Regions from separate parts of the Pectobacterium odoriferum genome, predicted to be linked through region 3. Evidence: predicted binding sites of a transcription regulator. Region 3 holds the regulator's gene; each other region holds the start of a gene.
The links. The regulator sigma-54, encoded in region 3, starts transcription at its own class of promoters, with help from an activator protein. The targets are predictions, from matches to a motif close to GTTGGCACANNTTTCGCTNT.
Positions count from the first base shown of each region.

Region 1: the regulator sigma-54 is predicted to act here: its motif matches at 2,378-2,397, upstream of glnK (P-II family nitrogen regulator).
Region 2: the regulator sigma-54 is predicted to act here: its motif matches at 4,575-4,594, upstream of EO763_RS19665 (gamma carbonic anhydrase family protein).
Region 4: the regulator sigma-54 is predicted to act here: its motif matches at 2,066-2,085, upstream of norV (anaerobic nitric oxide reductase flavorubredoxin).

Region 1 covers NZ_CP034938.1:1,380,767-1,386,259, reverse strand. Annotated here, with positions in the region: gene tesB (acyl-CoA thioesterase II) at 1-494, shown strand, start outside; gene amtB (ammonium transporter AmtB) at 627-1,913, opposite strand; gene glnK (P-II family nitrogen regulator) at 1,953-2,291, opposite strand; gene EO763_RS06085 (SmdB family multidrug efflux ABC transporter permease/ATP-binding protein) at 2,650-4,428, opposite strand; gene EO763_RS06080 (SmdA family multidrug ABC transporter permease/ATP-binding protein) at 4,421-5,493, opposite strand, start outside.
Region 2 covers NZ_CP034938.1:4,372,967-4,378,459, reverse strand. Annotated here, with positions in the region: gene dprA (DNA-protecting protein DprA) at 1-1,078, shown strand, start outside; gene EO763_RS19690 (DUF494 family protein) at 1,050-1,523, shown strand; gene EO763_RS19685 (DNA topoisomerase family protein) at 1,544-2,101, shown strand; gene tsaC (L-threonylcarbamoyladenylate synthase type 1 TsaC) at 2,094-2,663, shown strand; gene aroE (shikimate dehydrogenase) at 2,683-3,510, shown strand; gene EO763_RS19670 (DUF1488 family protein) at 3,507-3,764, shown strand; gene EO763_RS19665 (gamma carbonic anhydrase family protein) at 3,749-4,297, opposite strand; rRNA gene EO763_RS19660 (16S ribosomal RNA) at 4,787-5,493, shown strand, end outside.
Region 3 covers NZ_CP034938.1:339,268-344,760, forward strand. Annotated here, with positions in the region: gene rnk (nucleoside diphosphate kinase regulator) at 1-392, opposite strand, end outside; gene npr (PTS phosphocarrier protein NPr) at 565-837, opposite strand; gene rapZ (RNase adapter RapZ) at 869-1,726, opposite strand; gene ptsN (PTS IIA-like nitrogen regulatory protein PtsN) at 1,887-2,360, opposite strand; gene hpf (ribosome hibernation promoting factor) at 2,457-2,744, opposite strand; gene rpoN (RNA polymerase factor sigma-54) at 2,768-4,201, opposite strand; gene lptB (LPS export ABC transporter ATP-binding protein) at 4,251-4,976, opposite strand; gene lptA (lipopolysaccharide ABC transporter substrate-binding protein LptA) at 4,980-5,493, opposite strand, start outside.
Region 4 covers NZ_CP034938.1:918,279-923,771, forward strand. Annotated here, with positions in the region: gene norW (NADH:flavorubredoxin reductase NorW) at 1-485, opposite strand, end outside; gene norV (anaerobic nitric oxide reductase flavorubredoxin) at 493-2,022, opposite strand; gene norR (nitric oxide reductase transcriptional regulator NorR) at 2,188-3,738, shown strand; gene EO763_RS23740 (hypothetical protein) at 3,941-4,072, opposite strand; gene fumA (class I fumarate hydratase FumA) at 4,135-5,493, opposite strand, start outside.

The DNA.
Region 1 (5,493 bases), 1.0 Mb from region 3:
TCGCACAGCCAGAGGAACTGAAATCCGAGCAGGAAATCGCACAAGACATGCAGCACCTTCTGCCGCCCCGCTTTCGCGATAAATTTATTCAGGCCAGCCCGATTGAGATGCGCCCAGTTAAATTCCATAACCCACTAAAAGGCGAAGTAGACGAGCCGGTGCGACACGTCTGGTGCCGTGCCAGCAGCCCGCTGCCGGACGATAAGCGCATTCACCAATATTTGCTCGGCTATACGTCTGACTGCAATTTCCTACTCACAGCTTTGCAGCCTCACGGCGTTGGCTTTTTGGAGCCGGGCATGCAGGTCGCTACCATCGATCACTCGATGTGGTTCCACCGTGATTTCCGGCTGGATGACTGGCTGTTATATACCGTAGAAAGCACGTCTGCATCCGGTGCTCGTGGTTTCGTTCGTGGGCAATTCTATACTCGGGAAGGTGTGCTGGTTGCATCCAGCGTGCAGGAAGGCGTCATACGTCGCCGCCAGCCGTAAACCTTGCGGCAGCGTCGTAACGTAAAAGACCACCTCATCTGGGGGGTTAAGACTGATAATAAAACAGGCGTGGAGTCTCCTCCACGCCTGTCTACTTGTATTAAGCCATCTCACTGACTAATTTAAGCGTTCTTATTGGTTGTAAGCGCTCTCGCCATGGCTGTTGACGTCCAGACCTTCGCGCTCTTGATCTTCAGGTACACGCAGGCCGACAACCATATCCGCGATCTTGAAGGCGACAAATGCCACCACGCCAGACCACACCAGACAAACAATCACGCTGAACAGCTGCACCCAAATCTGGTGTGCCATCGTCACACCTTCTGCATAGCCAGTACCACCCAGTGATGCCGAAGTAAATACGCCAGTCAGGATGCAGCCAACGATACCGCACACGCCGTGAACACCGAAGACATCACACGGGTCATCCACACGCAGCCATCTTTTCAGTACCGTTACGCCCCACAGGCCTGCAATGCCACCAGCTAGACCGATGATCAGTGCGCCACCCACGCCAACCGTACCCGCTGCTGGCGTGATTGCCACCAGACCGGCGATACAACCAGAGCATGCGCCCAGCAGAGAAGGCTTACCGCGGACCATCCACTCACCGCCAACCCATGCCAGAATCGCAGCAGCAGTCGCGACAACGGTGTTCAGGAAAGCCAGAGCGGCAATACCGTTCGCAGCACCTGCTGAACCGGCATTGAAACCAAACCAGCCGATGTACAGAATCGCCGTACCGATAAATACCATCGGCAGGTTATGCGGTTTGAAGGCTTCTTTGCCAAAACCAGCACGTTTGCCCAGCAGGTAAGCCCCCACCAACCCAGCAACTGCGGCGTTGATGTGAACCACCGTACCACCAGCGAAGTCCAGCGCGCCATCCGCAGCCAGATAGCCACCGCCCCATACCATGTGCGTCATCGGCAGGTAGGAGAACGTCAGCCACAGCGCAACGAAGATCAGCACCGCAGAGAAACGAATACGCTCAGCAATCGCACCGACAATCAGCGCGACGGTGATGCAGGCAAAGGAAGCCTGATAAGCCACGTGTACGAACTGATAGAAGGTGCCACTGATAGATTCAATCCCGATGCCTTTCAGCATAAAGGTGCTGAAACCACCGAAGAAGGCGTTACCTTCGCTGAAGGCCAGGCTATATCCGTAAACGACCCACAAGATACAAACCATCGCGAACGTTACGCTCACCTGCGTCATCATGGACAGAACGTTCTTAGAACGAATCAGGCCGCCGTAAAACAGTGCGATGCCCGGTATAGTCATAAAGAGTACCAATGCGGTACAAATCATAATAAAAGCGTTGTCCGCTTTATCAATCGTCGGTGTCGCAGCCATTGCCCAGGACGGGAGTAATGCCGCCACACCGAGACCTAATGAAGAGAGTAGTTTTTTCATTTTCATCCATCCCTATTTACGTATCTACGCTAGGTGTTGTTAAAGTGCGGCTTCGTCAGTTTCACCCGTACGAATACGGATAACTCTTTGCAACTCGGCGACAAAAATTTTGCCGTCACCAATTTTTCCGGTGTACGCGGCTTTGCTGATGACATCGATCACTTCATCCAGTTGATCGTCTGCAATTGCGATATCAATTTTTACTTTGGGTAAAAAGTTAACGCTGTACTCCGCGCCGCGATATAGCTCCGCGTGCCCTTTCTGACGACCAAATCCTTTCACCTCAGTGACGGTGAGTCCCTGGATGCCGACAGAAGATAACGCTTCACGTACATCTTCCAGCTTGAATGGTTTTATCACCACAGTAACCAGTTTCATTTATCTTCCCCCTAGCCATTACATTCAGGCTTTCGCCCGTCACTTGTTCGATTACATGCTCTATGAAGTAGGTCTACGTCATGACTAAAGCAAAGGGTGTGCCATAAATGATTTATCTGGCATAAATCAGGAAAGAGAACGCGATTAACGATAAGAAAGGGCAAAAAAAAACAGTATGGGAAAGAAATCCAGGAAGATTCGGGCAAGAATTGCACCAGCGTAGTGCATGAAGAGTGTTTTTAGTGCAACTCGGGGGAAACCAGAATCACGATGCTTATTGATGGTGCGAAGCCATGAATAGACTGTCAGTCTGCACCACACAAGGCGGTGCAGACCGGGATACTATCTCAGGTAAGTCTCAGTGCGCAGGGCAAGGCTCAGTGCTAATGGCTGCAAGATCCTCTCCGGCAAGTTGCAACTGATACATTTGATAATAGCGCCCCTGCTGTTGCAGCAGTTGATCATGTGTACCCCGTTCAACGGTTTGCCCATGATGGAGCACCATAATCGTGTCGGCCTCAACGATAGTGGAAAGCCGATGGGCGATGATAATCAAGGTCGTCTGTTCCCTGATAATGCGTAGCGCCTTTTGCACCGCCTGCTCTGTACCTGAATCAATATTCGCCGTCGCTTCATCGAGAATCAGGATCTTAGGCGTTTGCACCAGTACCCGTGCGATCGCCAACAGCTGCTTTTGTCCGGTAGACAGGTTATTCCCCTGCTCACCAATACGCGTATGCAATCCTTCAGGGAAAGCCCGAACCAGCTCGGCAAGCTGTACCACTTCCAACACGCGCCAGACGGCCTCTTCGCTGATATCGCGCCCCAGCGTCACATTCACAAACATGGATTCCGCCAGCACAACCGGATCCTGTTGCACCATTGCCACATTTTGGCGCAACACCGCATGAGAGAGCGTCGACAGCGAGCGGCCATCAAGCCGAATCTCGCCCTCATCCGGCGCGTAATACCCCATAAGCAAACTGGCTAGCGTACTTTTCCCACTGCCGGTATGCCCAACCAGCGCGACGAACCCACGCTCCGGGATCGTCAGAGAAATATTCTGTAGCACGCGTTTTTCTGTACCATATGAGAAAGAAACCTCATCAATATCGACGCGCCCAGTCGCCAGAGGACGCTCGTCATCGCCGTAGCACTGCTTTTTGCCATCCATCAGTTCAAAGATACGTTCACCGGCGACGACCGCCTGCTGCAACATGGATTGCTGGGTTGTCAGTTCAATCAATGGTTCATTCAGACGGCCCAAATAGTTGATAAACGCGTACAAGACCCCAACGCCCACCGACCCAATTGAGCTGAAACCGAATTGGATTAACAAGCCACACAGCACCATCGCGGCAAACAGGCTCAGCAGCGGCCGCAACAGGAAACCTTCCAGACGCAAGGCCTTCATCCGCGCTTCATAATGCTCATGGCTGGCGGCACCCAATTTTTTGCCAAAGCGAGCCTGCTGGCGAAACTGCTGAATGACGCCCATACCATTAATCACTTCGTTGAAACCATCATTAATGTCGGCCAGATAGCTCCGCACCTTGCGCACAATCGGCGTACTAAAACGATGGTACAGCACCATGACCGTCGCGACCGCAGGGAAAATCATCAGTGCAACCAGCGCCATCTCCCAGTTCAGGCTGAACATCGCCACCAGCATCGCCCCAACCAGCGCCGCACTACGTAATACCGTTGACACCACCATGACGTACAGGTCTTTTACCACCTCAGTGTCATTGGTGACGCGTGAAATCAGTTGCCCAACAGGTTGCGTATCAAATGTACTCAGTGGCTGGCGCAACGCCGCGTCCATCACATCAATACGCAGTTGCTGAACGACACCGACCGCGACCCGATTAAACAGCAGCGTCTGAAAATAGTGCAGCGAGGCCGCCAGAATTTGCAGCAGGATATAGGCCATTGCCAAGCCAGCCGCAATCGCCAGCGGAAACTGGCCTTTTGCTACCAAGTCGTCAATAAAATAGCTCACCAACACGGGGCCTGAGACTTCAGCGATTGCGGCAATCCACAGCATCAGGATGCCCTGTAGGAGCGGTTTTCGCCAGGGTGAACCATAGGCCAGGAGACGTTTCAGGGTTGGCCAAAACTGTTGAGGGCTATTCATTTTTCGTTCCTTCCAACTGCGGCACATCATCCAGCGCCGCCTCCAGCTGTTGATAACGGTACATATCCCGATACCAGCCAGGTTGTGCCGCCAGCGTCCGGTGTGTGCCACGCTGCACCGTTTGTCCTTGCTGCAACACCACGATTTCATTCGCTTCGGTTAGCGCTGACAGGCGATGTGCGCTGATGATCAGCGTCCGTTTTTCGCCCCACGTTTTAAGATTCTGTAAAATCTGGTGCTCCGTTCGCCCATCAACCGCAGACAGCGCATCATCCAGCACCAGAATTTCAGCATCCAGCAATAAAGCACGGGCAATCGCGATCCGCTGTTTTTGACCGCCTGATAACATCACGCCGCGCTCTCCGACTTCAGTCTGGTAACCCTGAGGCAAACGCAGAATGTCGTCATGAACGCTGGCAAGCCGTGCCGCCTGTTCAATCTCTTGTTGGGTAGCATCAGGCCGACCCAGTGCGATGTTTCGTGCCACCGTATCGGAAAACAAAAAGGGCATTTGCCCCACAACGGCAAAACGGCTTCGCAGTTCATCCAATCGAATGGCGTTCAATGGGCGATCGTGATAACGAATCTCTCCCGATTGGGTATCGAAATGACGCAATATCAACGCCAGCAGCGTACTTTTCCCCGATCCTGTCGGCCCACATAACCCCAGCATATTACCCGGTGCCAGCGTAAACTGAATATGTTGTAAAGCATCACGAGTATTATCCGGGTAGCGAAACGCGGAGATGTTCACGTCCAGCACGCCCCGCTCGGCAGGCAAGGATTCCTCACCGTCTTTCACCACGAGATCTTCCGCAAGCAGTTGTCGAATTCGGCTATATGCCGCGCTACCACGCTCAACAATATTAAACATCCAGGCCAGCGCCAGCATTGGCCAGATCATCAACCCCAGATACATGACGAAGCTGGTCAACAAACCTAACGTCAGCGAACCGTTAATCACCATCCAACTGCCGCCGCCAATCGCCAGCAAATTCGAAAGCCCGACGGCAATATAAATAGTGGGATCGAAGCGGGCATCAACGCGAGCGACGTGCATATTTT
Region 2 (5,493 bases), 960 kb from region 3:
CCTCGGTGTCAGGCGTGCTCGGGCGATTGTCAGAAAGCTTATTGATTTAAACACGTTCGATAACGAGACCTTGAGAGCATTAGGCCTGTCTGATGCTCAAATAGCCCAATTCTGTACCTACGATCGTAAGATTCTGGAAGGAACGCTCAATTGGTTGTCTTACCCCAATCACCATATTGTGACGTGTGAAGATGCTTTGTATCCCTTTCTGCTGAGCAATATTCGTGATTTTCCGCTTCTGCTCTTTGTTTCTGGTTCTCCTGAGTTGCTGGCATCGCCACAAATATCGATTATTGGTAGCCGGGGGAGCAGTGCTTACGGTGAACGCTGGGGATGTTTTTTTGCTCAGGAGCTGGCCGCAAATGAACTCACGGTGACAAGCGGGCTAGCGATTGGCATTGATGGTATTGCTCATCGTGCCGCTTTGGATACGGGAGGGAGAACCATTGCCGTGCTTGGAAGCGGACTGGAGAATATTTATCCTAAGCGGCACGCTAAGCTTGCCGAACGTATTTGTGGCGATGGTGGCGCGCTGGTTTCCGAATTTCCCCTCGCTATGCCGCCTTTCCCAACCAACTTTCCCAGAAGAAATCGTATTATCAGCGGGCTAGGGCTGGGTGTCCTGGTCATTGAAGCGTCTATCCGCAGTGGGTCGTTGGTTACAGCGCGTTATGCTTTGGAACAAGGACGGGAAGTTTTTGCTCTGCCGGGGCCTATCGGTAACCCTATGACTGAGGGGACACACTGGCTGATCCAGCAAGGGGCGAGCTTGGTTACACATCCTAAGGATATTCTTGAACAGTTGGTGAGTGAATTGCAGTGGCTACCGATGCAAAGCGGACAAACTATTTCTAACGAAGAAGAGGATGGTGAATTGCCATTTGCCGACGTGTTGGCTAACGTAGGAGATGAGGTTACACCTGTTGACGTTGTCGCTGAACGTGCCGGCCAACCTGTGCCAGAGATAGTCACTAAGCTATTAGAGCTGGAGTTAGCAGGGTGGATCGCAGCAGTACCCGGCGGCTATGTCCGATTAAGGAGGGCAGGCCATGTTCGACGTACTCATGTACTTGTTTGAGAGTTACATCCACAATGAAACTGAAATGCGTGTCGATCAGGATACGTTAACTGATGACCTCACCCGCGCTGGATTCCATCGTAACGATATCTATAGCGCGTTGAGTTGGCTGGAAAAACTGGCCGATATTCAGGAAGGGCAGACTGCGCCGCTTTATTTAGCGAACGATCCTCTGGCTATGCGGATCTATACGCAGGATGAGGCGCTGCGTCTTGATGCGGAATGTCGTGGCTTTTTATTGTTCCTTGAGCAAATTCAGGTTCTGAACCTTGAAACGCGGGAAATGATTATTGAACGCGTCATGGCGTTAGAAACGCAGGAGTTTGATCTGGAAGATCTGAAGTGGGTCATTCTCATGGTACTTTTCAATGTACCTGGTTGTGAGAATGCTTATCAGCAAATGGAAGAATTACTCTTTGAGGTCAATGACGGTTATGTGCAATAGCCAGAGGAATAACAGTTCGAATGGCTAAGCCTGCACTGTTTGCTGAAAAAAAACAGGAAATATGTCCAGACTGTGGGTCAGTGCTGGTTATCCGTTCTGGTCGGCACGGCCCATTTCTTGGCTGTTCTGCGTATCCAGAATGTGAGTTCATTCGCCCGCTGAAAGCACAAGCTGACGGACATATTGTCAAAGTGTTAGATGGGCAGCAATGTCCGCTTTGTCAGTCGACCTTGGTCTTACGACAAGGTCGTTATGGGATGTTCATCGGCTGTGGCAATTACCCCGAATGTCATCATACCGAGACTATCGATCGCCCTGATGAAACGGCGATTCGATGTCCACAGTGTAATGAAGGCACGCTGTTGCAGCGTAAATCTCGCTACGGCAAGGTGTTTCACTCTTGCGATCGCTATCCCGATTGCCAGTTTACGTTAAACCATAAGCCGATAGCGGGTGAATGTCCTTCTTGCCATTACGCTTTATTGTTTGAAAAAAAAACGGCACAAGGAATTAAGCTATTTTGTGCCAGTAAATTATGTGGAAAACCGATAGCGGCAGAAGTTGATAAGAATGAGTGATGTATCTGATGAGCTAATGATTCCCGTTTTGCGGGAATTACACAACGAGCAGGTTATTGCGTACCCGACTGAAGCGGTATTTGGGTTGGGATGCGATCCTGATAGTGAAGTGGCGGTTAATCGCCTGCTGGCGTTAAAACAACGCCCCTGGCAAAAAGGGTTGATCCTGATTGCGGCAGATTTTAGCCAACTGGCTCCTTATATTGATGACAGTGCGTTATCCGATGAGCAAAAGGCAGTGATGTTTTCCACATGGCCAGGTCCGGTTACTTGGGTATTGCCAGCAAAACGCACGACCCCGCAGTGGCTAACAGGGCAATTTTCTTCGCTTGCGGTGCGTGTTAGTGACCATCCGCTAGTCAAGGAACTGTGCCAGCGTTACGGTAAACCGTTGGTGTCGACCAGTGCTAATTTAAGTGGTCAACCTCCCTGCCGTACTGCTCAGGAAGTCTCTCAGCAGTTTGGTGATGATTTTCCTGTGCTAGTTGGGGACGTAGGCGGAAGAATGAACCCATCAGAAATCAGGGATGTATTAACAGGCGAGCTTATTCGTCAGGGGTAACGACAAGTTGGAGAGGAACGTGTCTGAAGTAACGTCTTTTGCGGTTTTTGGCAATCCGATTGCACATAGTAAATCACCTCGCATACATGAGCTATTTGCTGCACAGACGGGGATAACGTTGACGTACCAGCGCGTGTTAGCGCCTCTGGATAATTTTGAGCAGATGCTGCGCCAGTATTTTCGTGATGGTGCTGGTGGGGCGAATGTGACAGCGCCCTTTAAAGAGCGGGCCTTTGCCGAAGCTGATGAGTGTAGCGAGTGTGCTGCCCTTGCGGGGGCAGTCAATACATTGAAGAGATTGAATGACGGTCGCCTGTTTGGTGATAATACCGATGGCATCGGTTTGCTCAGCGATCTACAACGATTAGCGCTGGTGAAGCCGTTGGATCGTGTTTTGCTGGTTGGTGCAGGTGGTGCGGCGAGGGGGGTTATCCAACCCCTGCTGGCCCATGGTTGTACAGTGGTGCTGGCGAATAGGACCTTTTCCAAGGCCGATACCTTAGCTAAGATCTTCCGTGATATTGGTGATATTCACGCTGTTGCTTTCGACTATTTACATGGTCAGTCTTTCGATCTGATCATCAACGCCACATCTTCTGGTATGGACAATAGCGTTCCTAACTTACCGCCAGAGCTTATTTCTCTGGAAACGAGCTGTTATGACATGTTCTATCTGCCACAACTGACCCCCTTTTTGTCATGGTGCGTACAGCATGGCGCTCTCCATTATGCAGATGGTTTGGGAATGCTGGTGGGGCAAGCGGCACATGCGTTTAAACTTTGGCATGGTGTTATGCCAGACGTGGAGCCAGTGATTGCTTTACTAAAGCAGGAGCTTGCTAAATGAATCAGGCGATCCAGTTCCCCGATCGTGAAAGTTGGGATGATAAGGTAATGGCGATCCGCTTTCCCGTTTTAGTGAATGGCTTTCAGCAGGAATGTTTAGTGAGCGCAGAGCTGCTCCAGCAACGTTATGGTGGTGATAGCCCTGAACGGTGTCTGGCACTGTTCAGGGAATATCGATGGGATCTTGAAGATGAACTGGAAAAAATGATCGTTGCTGAAGAATGGGATGATGAAGGTTGTTACTCGTTGTCCTGAGCAAGGTATTCATCCTTCCAACGAACATAGTTGTTTGCCGAGTAAATCAATCCCTCTATTTCTTCTTGTGTTAGTGGTCGAATTTTTTTGACTGGGCTGCCGAGGTATAGATGCCCCTTCTCCAGTCGTTTTCCAGGGGGGACCAAGCTACCAGCGCCAATCATGACATCATCTTCAACAACCGCTCCATCCAGAAGTATTGATCCCATTCCGACCAGAACCCGATTTCCTATTTGGCAACCGTGCAGCATCGCTTTATGGCCTACAGTGACGTCTTCACCAATAATAAGTGGATTACCTTCTGGTTTTTTCTCTGAGCAGTGGGTGATGTGAAGTACAGATCCGTCCTGAACATTACTCCTTGCACCAATAGTAATGTAGTTAACATCACCGCGTATGGCGACAAGAGGCCATATGCCGACATCATCGCCTAGTGTTACCTTACCAATCACCACGCTGGAATGATCGACCATGACTCTTTCGCCTAAAACGGGAGAAATGCCGTTATAACGACGGAATGTTTTTGTACTCATCGACAGCCTCGTAGTTATTTGCCACATACTGATTACTCGTTATTAGACAAAATATCGACAGATATGGGATGTCGGCAACTGAAAAGTGGCGTGGATCGAGTAAGATCTCATCGAAAGGGTCGAAAAACACGCGAACAGAAAAAAAGATCAAGAAAGTTGTTGTGTAACGAAAACGGATCCCTATAATGCGCCTCCATCGACACGGCGCTGTGAACACACAACTGAGTCGATAAAGAAAGAGAAAACACTTTAAAATAAGCGTTGACTCTGAAGGTGAAAAGCGTAATATACGCCACCTCGCGAAGTGGTTAAGGCCACAACGCACTGCTCTTTAACAATTTAATCAGACAATCTGTGTGGGCACTCACAAGACCGTATCTTAACGATATAAAAAGTCTTGAAGAGTGAACAACAGTAAAATTCATTACGAATGAACAGTTACTAATTCTTTGAGCATCGCTGACGAGTTCAGCAAATCAAACAAATCTTAAATTGAAGAGTTTGATCATGGCTCAGATTGAACGCTGGCGGCAGGCCTAACACATGCAAGTCGAGCGGTAGCACAGGAGAGCTTGCTCTCTGGGTGACGAGCGGCGGACGGGTGAGTAATGTCTGGGAAACTGCCTGATGGAGGGGGATAACTACTGGAAACGGTAGCTAATACCGCATAACCTCGCAAGAGCAAAGAGGGGGACCTTCGGGCCTCTCGCCATCAGATGTGCCCAGATGGGATTAGCTAGTAGGTGAGGTAATGGCTCACCTAGGCGACGATCCCTAGCTGGTCTGAGAGGATGACCAGCCACACTGGAACTGAGACACGGTCCAGACTCCTACGGGAGGCAGCAGTGGGGAATATTGCACAATGGGCGCAAGCCTGATGCAGCCATGCCGCGTGTGTGAAGAAGGCCTTCGGGTTGTAAAGCACTTTCAGCGAGGAGGAAGGCAGTCGTGTTAATAGCACGGCTGATTGACGTTACTCGCAGAAGAAGCACCGGCTAACTCCGTGCCAGCAGCCGCGGTAATACGGAGGGTGCAAGCGTTAATCGGAATGACTGGGCGTAAAGCGCACGCAGGCGGTCTGTTAAGTTGGATGTGAAATCCCCGGGCTTAACCTGGGAACTGCATTCAAAACTGACAGGCTAGAGTCTTGTAGAGGGGGGTAGAATTCCAGGTGTAGCGGTGAAATGCGTAGAGAT
Region 3 (5,493 bases):
GCAGCTTCTGGCTGATAGAGTAGTTCTAGTACTTCAATTCGCGTTTCTTCACCGTTTGGCAATTGCCAGGTGATAGAATTTCCCACATGCATTCCCAATAGTGCCGCACCCAGCGGAGCCATCACCGACAGCGGTTCTTTGCTGTCCTTCACTGCGGCTGGATAAACCAGCGTGCGGATGTGCTCTTCGTTGGTATTCAGATCGCGGAAACGCACCCGACTATTCATGGTGACGACATGTGAGGGAATCGATGCCGAAGGCAGAATGTCCGCCCGATCCAGCTCCTCATTCAACGCCTGTGCGATATCGCTGTCCGCAAAGGCGGGCTGCTCCAATAACTTATCCAGACGTTCTGCATCCAGTTCACTGATTGTCAGGTTAGGTTTCGTCATACTCCTCTCCAGTTGGTATTTTCAGATGATATAAAAATAACCCCCCGCGCCCAAAGGAGCAGGGGGTATAAGAAAATATTATGATTTATATAGATAGATAGTAGGAGGTTCGGAAGGGAAAGTGAAGCGATCCTTGTCACGAAGGTCTGTATATAGTCTGCTAAGGAAATAGCTAGTCTTCGTCGAACCCGGCTTCGAACAGCCCGATGACGGCGGCAAGCGCCTGTTCTTCATCCGGGCCAGTGGCTTCCACCTCAATGAGACGCCCTTTGGCCGAGTCCAGCATCAGCATGGCAATCACGCTGCTGGCTTCGGCTTCGGTGCCGCTGTCATTACGCAGTATCACTTCTGCATCAAAGCTCTGTACCAGCTCGAACAACTTCATGGCTGGGCGAGCGTGCATGCCCAGCTTGTTTTTGATTTCAACCGTTTGCCGAACTGTCATAGATTACCTGACTGTACTGGTTTGCTGACTATTACGAGGGTTTACGTTTTTCCAGCGTACGGTGGCGTGACTGTACGTTCTTACCGCGTGAGCGGAAGTAGTCTGCCAGCTGTTCAGCAACGTAGACGGAACGGTGTTTGCCGCCGGTACAGCCAATGGCGACAGTCAGATAGCTGCGGTTATTGGTTTCCAGCATCGGCAGCCACAGTTCCAGATAGCTGCGAGTCTGGTAGATAAAGTTGTGAACTTCGGTATGCCTGTCGAGGAAAGACGCAACGGGCTTATCCAGGCCGGTCATCGGGCGCAGTTTCGGATCCCAGTGCGGGTTCGGCAGGAAACGTACGTCAAAGACGTAATCCGCATCAATAGGGATGCCGTGCTTGAAGCCGAACGATTCGAACACCATCGTGAGCTCGCGTTCTCGCTTGCCGAGTAGTCGGGTACGCAGCATTTCGGCCAGCTCATGTACCGACATCTCTGAGGTGTCGATAATCAGATCGGCACGTGAACGCAGCGGCTCCAGTAGGTCGCTTTCTTCATCAATGGCGCTTTCCAGTGACAGATTCTTGCTGGAGAGCGGGTGAAGGCGACGGGTGTCGCTGTAGCGACGAATCAGCGTATTGCGATCGGCATCCAGAAACAGCAGTTGAGGCGAGAAGCTGGGTGGCAGTTGCTCCATGGCATGCTCGAAGATCTCTGGGGATTCCGGCATATTGCGCACGTCAATGCTGACTGCTGCGGAAATGTTACGTGCCGCAAGCGTATTAGCCAGTTCTGGCAGTAGAACCACTGGCAGGTTATCTACGCAGTAGAACCCCATATCTTCCAGTGCGCGCAGGGCGACAGATTTCCCTGAACCTGAGCGACCACTGACAATCATCAGCACCATCTGACGACTCCCCTCTGGCAACGTGATGGCGAATTTTCATTGCCACTGTTTTTATAAAGTGATGTATAGCTAAAAAAATGACGGCTTAGCGCATGGATTGCAAGCATTCTCTGAATCCACCGCGAATCGCCCGTCATCGTGAACATGACAACCATCCGGCTTAACCAGCTTCCGTCATAATCTGGTACAGCTCTTCATCGCTTTGCGCTGCACGCAGGCGTCGGCAAACCGTTTTATCCGCCAGCCGCTTGGCAACAAGCGACAGGGTATGCAAATGGGTTTTACATTGTTCCGCCGGAACCAGCAAGGCAAAAAGCAGATCAACGGCCTGATTATCAATGGCATCGAAAGCGATCGGTTGCTCTAACTGGATGAAAACACCGATGGCGCCCAGCGCATTATCGTCTTCCAACTTGCCGTGGGGAATGGCAATGCCGCCGCCGATTCCCGTGCTGCCCATCCGCTCTCGGGTCAGGATGGCATCAAAGATAATCTGCGAAGGAATGTTAAGCTGCCTGGCGGCGAGCTCACTGATAATTTCCAATGCCCGTTTCTTACTCTGGCAGTGGACGGTGCTTCGGGTGCACTCAGGACGTAATACGGTGCTGAGCTGCAATACGGGATCGTGGTTCATTTTATTTTCACTTAACGACGCTTTCACTTCTGGTGATCCCGACCCACCCGATGGATGGGCCGAGTTTGTTCCTTTGCCAAACGGCAAAGGAGAAAATTAGTGCTGCTTGAGTTTATCTTTATGCTTATTGAGCTGTCTCGCCAGCTTATCGATCAATAAATCTATCGCGGCGTACATATCTTCCGCCTCTGAGGTTGCATGCAGCTCGCCGCCATTAACGTGGAGCGTGGCCTCGGCAATTTGCTGAACTTTTTCCACTCTCAATACCACATTGACCTGATTAATCCGGTCAAAATACTGCTCTAATTTGGCAAACTTGCCATTCACAAAATCACGCAGTGGTTCAGTGATATCGATATGGTGTCCGGTAATGTTGAGCTGCATAGTGTCTTCCTTCTCTGTTGAGATCAAATCAGTTGTTTACGCTGATTCGATGGTGGGATAGATAAAGACTCTCGGTATTTTGCAACGGTTCGACGCGCCACGATGATGCCTTGATCGGAGAGCAGCGCTGTCAGCTTGCTATCGCTCAGTGGCTTCACGGGGTTTTCCGCTGCAATAAGCTTTTTCACCAACGCGCGGATTGCCGTTGACGACGCTTCTCCGCCGCTATCGGTATTAACGTGGCTGGAGAAGAAATATTTTAGCTCAAAAATGCCGCGTGGGCTGTGCAGGAACTTTTGTGTCGTCACGCGTGAGATGGTGGATTCATGCATATCCACCGCCTGCGCGATGTCTGCCAGTACCATGGGCTTCATGAATTCTTCGCCCTGCTCGAAGAAATCCTGCTGCTGCTCGACGATACAGCGTGTCACCTTCAGCAGCGTGTCATTGCGACTTTCCAGGCTTTTGATGAGCCAACGCGCTTCTTGCAGATTGCTGCGGATGAACTGTCCGTCGCTGTCGTTGCGTGCGCTGTTGCCCAGCGCAGCGTATTGCTGATTAATCTGCAAACGGGGAACGCTGTCGGTGTTCAGTTCAACGGACCAGATTCCCTGAACTTTACGTACCAGCACGTCAGGGATGACGTATTCGGATTCACCCGTGTTGATCGATTGCCCTGGACGGGGATCGAGCGATTGGATCAGCGCCAGTGCTTCTTTCAGCACCTCTTCTTTCAGGCGCGTGATGCGGATCAGGCTGCGGAAATCATGGTTGGCTAACAGATCGAGATGATCGCTGACGATCAGGCGCGCTTCGGTCAGGCGTGGCGTGTTATCGGCGAACTGAGAAAGCTGCACTAGCAGACAATCGCGCAGGTCGCGGGCGGCGACGCCAACGGGATCGAAGCGCTGCACGCGTTTGAGTACGGCTTCAACTTCTTCCAGCGTCACGTCGTCGTCACCGATGCTGTCAAGAATGTCTTGTAGCGGTACGGTCAGGTAGCCGGTGTTGTCCACTGCATCGACGATAGAGGTCGCGATAGCCGCGTCGGTGTCGGAAAACGGCGTCAACTCAACCTGCCACATCAGGTAATCCTGAAGCGTTTGCGTGGTTTCGCCTTGATAAATAGGCAGTTCTTCATCGCGATAGTCGGTGCCGGTGCCCGACGGTGTGCCTGCGGAGTAGATTTCATCCCAGGTGGCATCGAGCGGCAATTCTTCCGGCATATCTCTTTGTTCAAGGGCTTCACCGGTATCCAGCGAATCGCTGTCTGCCTTTTCAAATGACTCGATTTCGTCGTGCTGATCCGTTTGTTCGAGCAACGGATTACTTTCTAACGCCAGTTGAATCTCCTGTTGCAATTCAAGCGTGGACAGTTGCAACAGGCGGATCGCCTGTTGGAGCTGTGGGGTCATGGCCAGTTGCTGGCTAAGCCTGAGTTGCAAACCTTGCTTCATAAATCGCGCTAACGTCCCATAAGTACTGCAAAGATAAAATATTACCCTATCAGAGTCGGAAGCCTTCGCCCAGATACACGCGTTTTACCTGTTCATCGGCCAGAATATCGGTCGGTGAACCGTGGGCGATCAGGTTACCCTGACTCACGATGTAGGCTCGTTCACAGACATCAAGCGTTTCGCGGACGTTATGATCGGTAATCAACACGCCAAGCCCGCTGTCACGCAGATGCTCAATGATTTTTTTAATATCCAGTACGGAGATCGGGTCTACGCCCGCAAACGGTTCATCCAGCAGGATGAACTTCGGATTCGCTGCCAGCGCACGCGCAATCTCTACGCGGCGTCTTTCTCCACCGGACAGCGATTGTCCCAGACTATCGCGCAAATGAATAATATGGAATTCTTCCATTAGCTCATTGGCACGATCTTCCTGCTGTTCGGTCGTCAGATCTTTACGGATCTGTAACACCGCCATCAGATTGTCATAAACGCTTAAGCGGCGGAAGATAGAGGCTTCCTGCGGGAGATAGCCGATGCCGCGCAGCGCACGTTCGTGCAAAGGAAGCAGGCTGATGTCATCGTCGTCAATGACGATGCGTCCTTCATCACGCGGGACGATGCCCACCACCATGTAGAACGTTGTCGTTTTGCCGGCACCGTTCGGCCCGAGCAGGCCGACGATTTCACCAGAATTCACGGTGAGGCTGACGTTTTCCACGACTTTGCGGCCTTTGTACGCCTTGGCTAGATTTTCTGCGGTTAATGTTGCCATAACTTATTCAGTGACCCGTGGTTGCGGTTGCTGAGAACGAGAAGGCTGGCTTTTGTTCTCTTTCTCCTGAAGCTGAGAAGGGACCAACACCGTTGTCACGCGTTTTCCTTTGTCGCTGGTCGCTTCCATCTGCTGCTGTTTCACCAGATAAGTGATGCGATCGCCTTTGACATTGCTGTCCTGCTGTTCCAGATAGGCATTGCCTGTCAGCACCAGAAAGTCAGTGGCCAGCTCGTAGCGGATTTTCTGCGCGTGACCTTTTACCGGCTTGCCGTTGTCCTGCATCTGGTAGAACGTCACGGGGTTGCCGTAACCTTCCACCACTTCACTGCCTTGCGTGCCCTGTGGACGCGTCACGACGACCTTGTCGGCTTTTACTTCAATCGTCCCTTGCTTCACGACAACATTACCAGTGAACGTCACCGTGTTGCCCTGCATGTCCAGAGATTGCTGTGCTGAATCTATGCGAATAGGTTGGTTGCTATCGCCGGTAACGGCAAAGGCGGAAATGCTGACG
Region 4 (5,493 bases), 580 kb from region 3:
CGGCCCAAATCCATTGCCAGCTCGGTTCCGATGAGTCCGGCACCGAGCACCAGCACACGTTCGGCTTGCCAGAGTCGGCCTTCGTGGGTGCGGTATTCCTGCTGACTATTGAGCGTCAGCATATGTTCGCGTCCCGGAATCGGCGGCACCATCGCGCTGGCTCCGGTTGCGAACACCAGTTTGTGGTAATCGTAACGATCCGTGCCGCAGATGACCTGTTGTGCATGGCGGTCGATGGCGGTGACACGCGTATTGGCCAGCAGCGTGATACGGTTTTCTTCGGCAAACGCGGCTGCGGACAGTTTGGTCAGATCGTCGGCGTGCTGTTGCAGGCTCATCACATGGCTTAAATCCGGCTTGTTGTACTCATCGCCGCTGTCGGCGGTAATCAGGCGGATAGGGCAGTGAGCATCCAGCTTGCGCAGCTGTCGGATGAGCTGGCGGGCGGCAAAGCCCGCGCCAATAATCACGATATCTTTCATCATCCTCTCCCTAGCGAATCGGATTGAAAACGTCTTTACCCAGTCCACATTCTGGGCAGAGGAAGCTGTCTGGTACGTCCGACCATAGGGTACCAGGGGTGACATCCTGCATCGGTTCGCCGAGCGCCGGATCGTAGATCCACTGGCAGACGCTGCACACCATACAACCGTTTTCTGATTGTACCGCTGGCTGTGCGGTTGACTGTGGCGCAGCGACGTCATTGCATCCGCAGGCGCTCTCGGCTGGGGCACTCACATTCTGCGGGGCGGTGGTGGTTTGCGGAGCCGCCGCAGTCTGTTTTACGGGCGAGATGACGCGTCGGGCTGGTGTGTTATCCAGCGGATGCAATGCCCACTGACGGGCGATTTCGCGGCCGTGATTGCGGCAAATTTCCAGCGCTGAACCATCAGGACGCCATTTGGTTTTCAGCGCCAGTGTCGTTTCAAAACCGGCATCCATCAGACGGGTTTGAACGCGGTCTATCGCACCGCCGTTCCAGCCGTAGCTACCGAACGCCGAGGCTTTCTTGTTTTGGAAACGCAGGCCGGTGATCTCTTCCAGCATGGCGGCGACCTTCGGCATCATCACGTTATTCATGGTGGATGAACCGACTAACACACCTTTCGAGCGGAAGACCTGTGTCAGAATTTCGTTCTTGTCGTGACGGGCGACGTTATAGATTTTCACCGCGACGCCGGGATCGACATCGTTGATGCCTTGCGCAATGGCGTCGGCCATCATGCGGGTGTTATTGGACATGGTGTCGTAAAACAGCGTGATACGATCTTCCTGATAGCTGTCCGCCCACTTCAGATACAGGTGGATGATCTGAGCAGGATCGTCACGCCATACCACGCCGTGTGAGGTCGCAACCATCGACAGCGGCAGGTTAAAGCCCAGCACTTCGTGGATCTTGGCGGTGACTAAGCGGCTGAACGGCGTCAGAATATTGGCGAAATAGCGCTGGCACTGCTCGAACAGTTCGGTTTGATCCACTTCGTCATTGAACAGGTGCTCATCGCAGTAGTGTTGACCGAACGCATCGTTACTGAACAGTACGGCATCCTCGGTCATGTAGGTCATCATACTGTCTGGCCAGTGCAGCATTGGCGTTTCGATAAAGATCAACTGCTTGCCGTTGCCGATATCCAGCGTGTCGCCGGTTTTGACCGTGTGGAAATTCCACTCGGGGTGATGGTGGTGACCAGTAATGGAATCGATCGCGTTGTGGGTACAGTAAATCGGCGTGTTGGGAATACGCGCCATCAGCTCGCTCAGCGCCCCGGCGTGATCCTCTTCGGCGTGGTTGATCACGATGTAGTCAATTGTGTTCAGATCCACTTCCGCCATCAGGTTTTGCACAAACTCACGGCTGAATTTGTGATCGACGGTATCGATCAGCACGGTTTTCTCTTCGCGGATCAGGTAGCTGTTGTAGCTACTGCCTTGCAGCGTTTTGTATTCTGTGCCGTGAAAGTCACGGACTTCCCAGTCGCGTTGTCCAACCCAGTGGATATTGTTCTTAACGTGAATTGTCATGTTCTGAAACCTCAGTAGTCATAGTCGGGGATATGCTGTAGAGATTGCAGGAAGTGTGCCAGTTTTTAATATATTGATTTATATGGTTTTAATAAAACGTGATTGTCAAAATGACATTGTTTCTCTATTGTCGTAATGACACAATCTCTGTCATTAGGACACACCATGACGCTCTCTATTAACGCCCTTGCTCGTATTGCTATCGAGCTGCAAATGGGGCTATCAAATCAGGACCGTTTCCAGCGCTTAATCAACAGCCTGCGCCAGCTGCTGCGCTGCGATGCTTCGGCGCTGCTGCGTTACGAGAATCAGCTGTTCCGTCCGTTGGCGATCGACGGTCTGGCGCCGGACGTACTGGGGCGACGCTTTCGTCTGTCCGATCATCCCCGTTTGGAGGCGATTGCCCGCGCGGGTGACGTGGTGCGCTTTCCGGCGGACAGCCAGCTTCCCGATCCGTATGACGGTCTTATCCCCAGCCAGGAAGATCTTAAGGTGCATGCCTGCGTTGGCCTGCCGCTGTTTGCCAATCAGAACCTGATCGGCGCGCTGACCGTGGACGGTATGGATCCGTGCCAGTTCGACCATTTTAGCGATGAAGAACTGCGGCTAGTGGGGGCGATGGCGGCGGCGGCGCTGAGTAACGCGCTGCTGATGGAACGCCTTGAGCGGCAGTTGCCCGCGCCAGTGCGTGCTGAAAGTCCGGCGGCGGAAAGCGTGGATGAAATGGTTGGACTGTCGGAACCGATGCAGCGGCTGAAGAAAGAGGTTGATATCGTCGCGGGTTCCGACCTGAACGTGCTGATCATGGGAGAAACCGGCGTCGGTAAAGAGCTGGTGGCGCGGGCGATTCATCGCGGTTCCAGCCGGGCAAGTCATCCTCTGGTGTACCTGAACTGCGCCGCGCTGCCGGAGTCGGTAGCGGAGAGTGAGCTGTTTGGTCATGTTAAGGGCGCGTTTACCGGAGCGATCCATCATCGAACCGGCAAGTTTGAGATGGCGGATAACGGTACGCTGTTTCTGGATGAGATTGGCGAACTGTCGCTGACGCTACAGGCGAAACTGCTGCGCGTATTGCAGTATGGCGATCTCCAGCGCGTGGGCGATGACAGTAGTCTGAAAGTGAACGTGCGCGTGCTGGCGGCGACTAACCGCGATCTGCGGCAGGCGGTGCTGGATGGCGCTTTCCGTGCCGATTTGTTCCACCGTTTGAGCGTGTTCCCGCTTTCCGTACCGCCGCTGCGCGAGCGCAGTCAGGATGTGGCGCTGTTAGCGGGGTTCTTCTGTGAACGTAGTCGCGTGCAGCTTGGGCTGGCGCGTCTTGCGTTGACGGCAGACGCGGGCGCGTTGTTGGAACAGTACGACTGGCCGGGAAATGTGCGCGAGCTGGAACACGCTATTTATCGTGCCACTGTGCTGGCGAGAGCGGGGCAGGAATCGGGCGAGGTGCTGTTGGGGCGTGAGCATTTCAATCTTGAACTTCCCGCTCAACCTGCTCATTCCGCCACGGGATCGTCGAATGCTATCGAGATAGAGCCAGCGTATTTCATCAGCGGCGGGCTGCGAGAAGCAACGGACGACTATCAGCGTCGGATCATCCAACAAACGCTGGCACGTCATGAGGGCAACTGGTCATCCTGCGCCAGAGAGCTGGAAATGGACAGCGGCAACCTGCACCGTTTGGCAAAGCGGTTAAAAATTAAAAGAGATGCTTTTTAATTCGACTGCTATCACTTTTAGATAAAAAGGATCGCTGATTTTTAGCGGCGTAAAAGGGGCTGAACCGAAAGAGGCTTTCCGGATGAGCCGCATGGATGCGGCGAAAACCAGTGTCGCGTCGGACAAAAACGTCAGAGACGTTTTTGAACAGCACATGTGCTGGCCCGAAGGGCGAGTCTCATTTATGAGACGAGTCATCGCGTCACTGGTGGTCCGGTAAGAAGCCTCTGGCGGTGAAGGCATCGCGTAGCGACCCCGTTCCGCCAAAAAGCCCGAGGTCAAGGAGCAGCGGCGATTGGCTGCTCCTTGTCGGGTGCGTGCGGAGAATCTGCATGAAAATACCGATTGTTATCGCACACGAAATATCGCCTAACTTCTAATCACGTAAAAGTTTCTTTAACCGCATTTCACGCACTTGGCGCTCTGAATCACCTGGAAGAAATCGTTGCCCTTATCATCGACCAGAATAAAGGCAGGGAAATCTTCGACTTCGATTTTCCAGATAGCTTCCATACCCAATTCAGGGTACTCGACGCAGGTCAGACTCTTGATGCTGTTCTGCGCCAGAATCGCTGCCGGGCCGCCGATGCTGCCGAGGTAGAAGCCGCCGTGTTTATGGCACGCGTCGGTCACCTGCTGGCTGCGGTTGCCCTTCGCTAGCATGATCATGCTGCCGCCGTTGGCTTGCAGTAAATCGACGTAGGAATCCATGCGGCCAGCGGTGGTCGGGCCTAACGAGCCGGACGGGTAGCCTTCTGGCGTTTTTGCCGGACCCGCGTAGTAAATCGGGTGATCTTTGATGTACTGCGGCAGGCCTTCGCCGTTATCCAGACGTTCCTTCAGCTTGGCGTGAGCAATGTCACGACCCACGATGATGGTGCCAGTCAGAGAAAGACGGGTGGATACCGGATACTGCGACAGCGTTTTCAGAATCTCGGCCATCGGACGGTTCAGGTCGATTTTAACTGCATCGCCTTCGCCCGTTTCACGCAGGTGTTCGGGGATATATTTGCCCGGATTCTGCTCTAACTGTTCCAGCCAGACGCCCTTGCGGTTGATCTTGCCTTTGATGTTACGGTCAGCGGAACAGGACACGCCCATACCGACGGGGCAAGAGGCACCGTGGCGCGGCAGGCGGATAATCCGCACGTCGTGTGCAAAGTATTTCCCGCCAAACTGTGCGCCCAGACCCAGATCGCGCGCGGCTTCCAGAATCTCCTGCTCCAGCGCGACATCGCGGAACGCCTGACCGTGCTCGTTGCCTTCGGTCGGCAGTTCGTCGTAGTACTTGGTCGACGCCAGCTTAACGGTTTTCAGCGTGGTTTCTGCCGAGGTGCCGCCAATGACAAACGCGATGTGGTACGGCGGGCAGGCCGCGGTGCCCAGCGAGCGCATTTTCTCGATCAGGAAGCTTTTCAGTTTACCCGGCGTCAGCAGCGCTTTGGTTTCCTGATACAGGTAGGTTTTGTTAGCTGAACCGCCGCCTTTGGTGACGAACAGGAATTTATAGTCTTCGCCTTCGGTACTGTAGAGGTCAATCTGCGCGGGCAGGTTGGTGCCGGTGTTGACCTCTTTGTACATATCCAGCGCAGCGTTTTGCGAATAGCGCAGGTTGTCTTCAACGAACGTGTTGTACACGCCTTTGGACAGCGCTTCGGCATCGTTACCACCAGTCCAGACATTCTGGCCTTTTTTACCGACGATGATCGCCGTACCGGTATCCTGACAGGTTGGCAGAATACCCTTGGCGGAAAT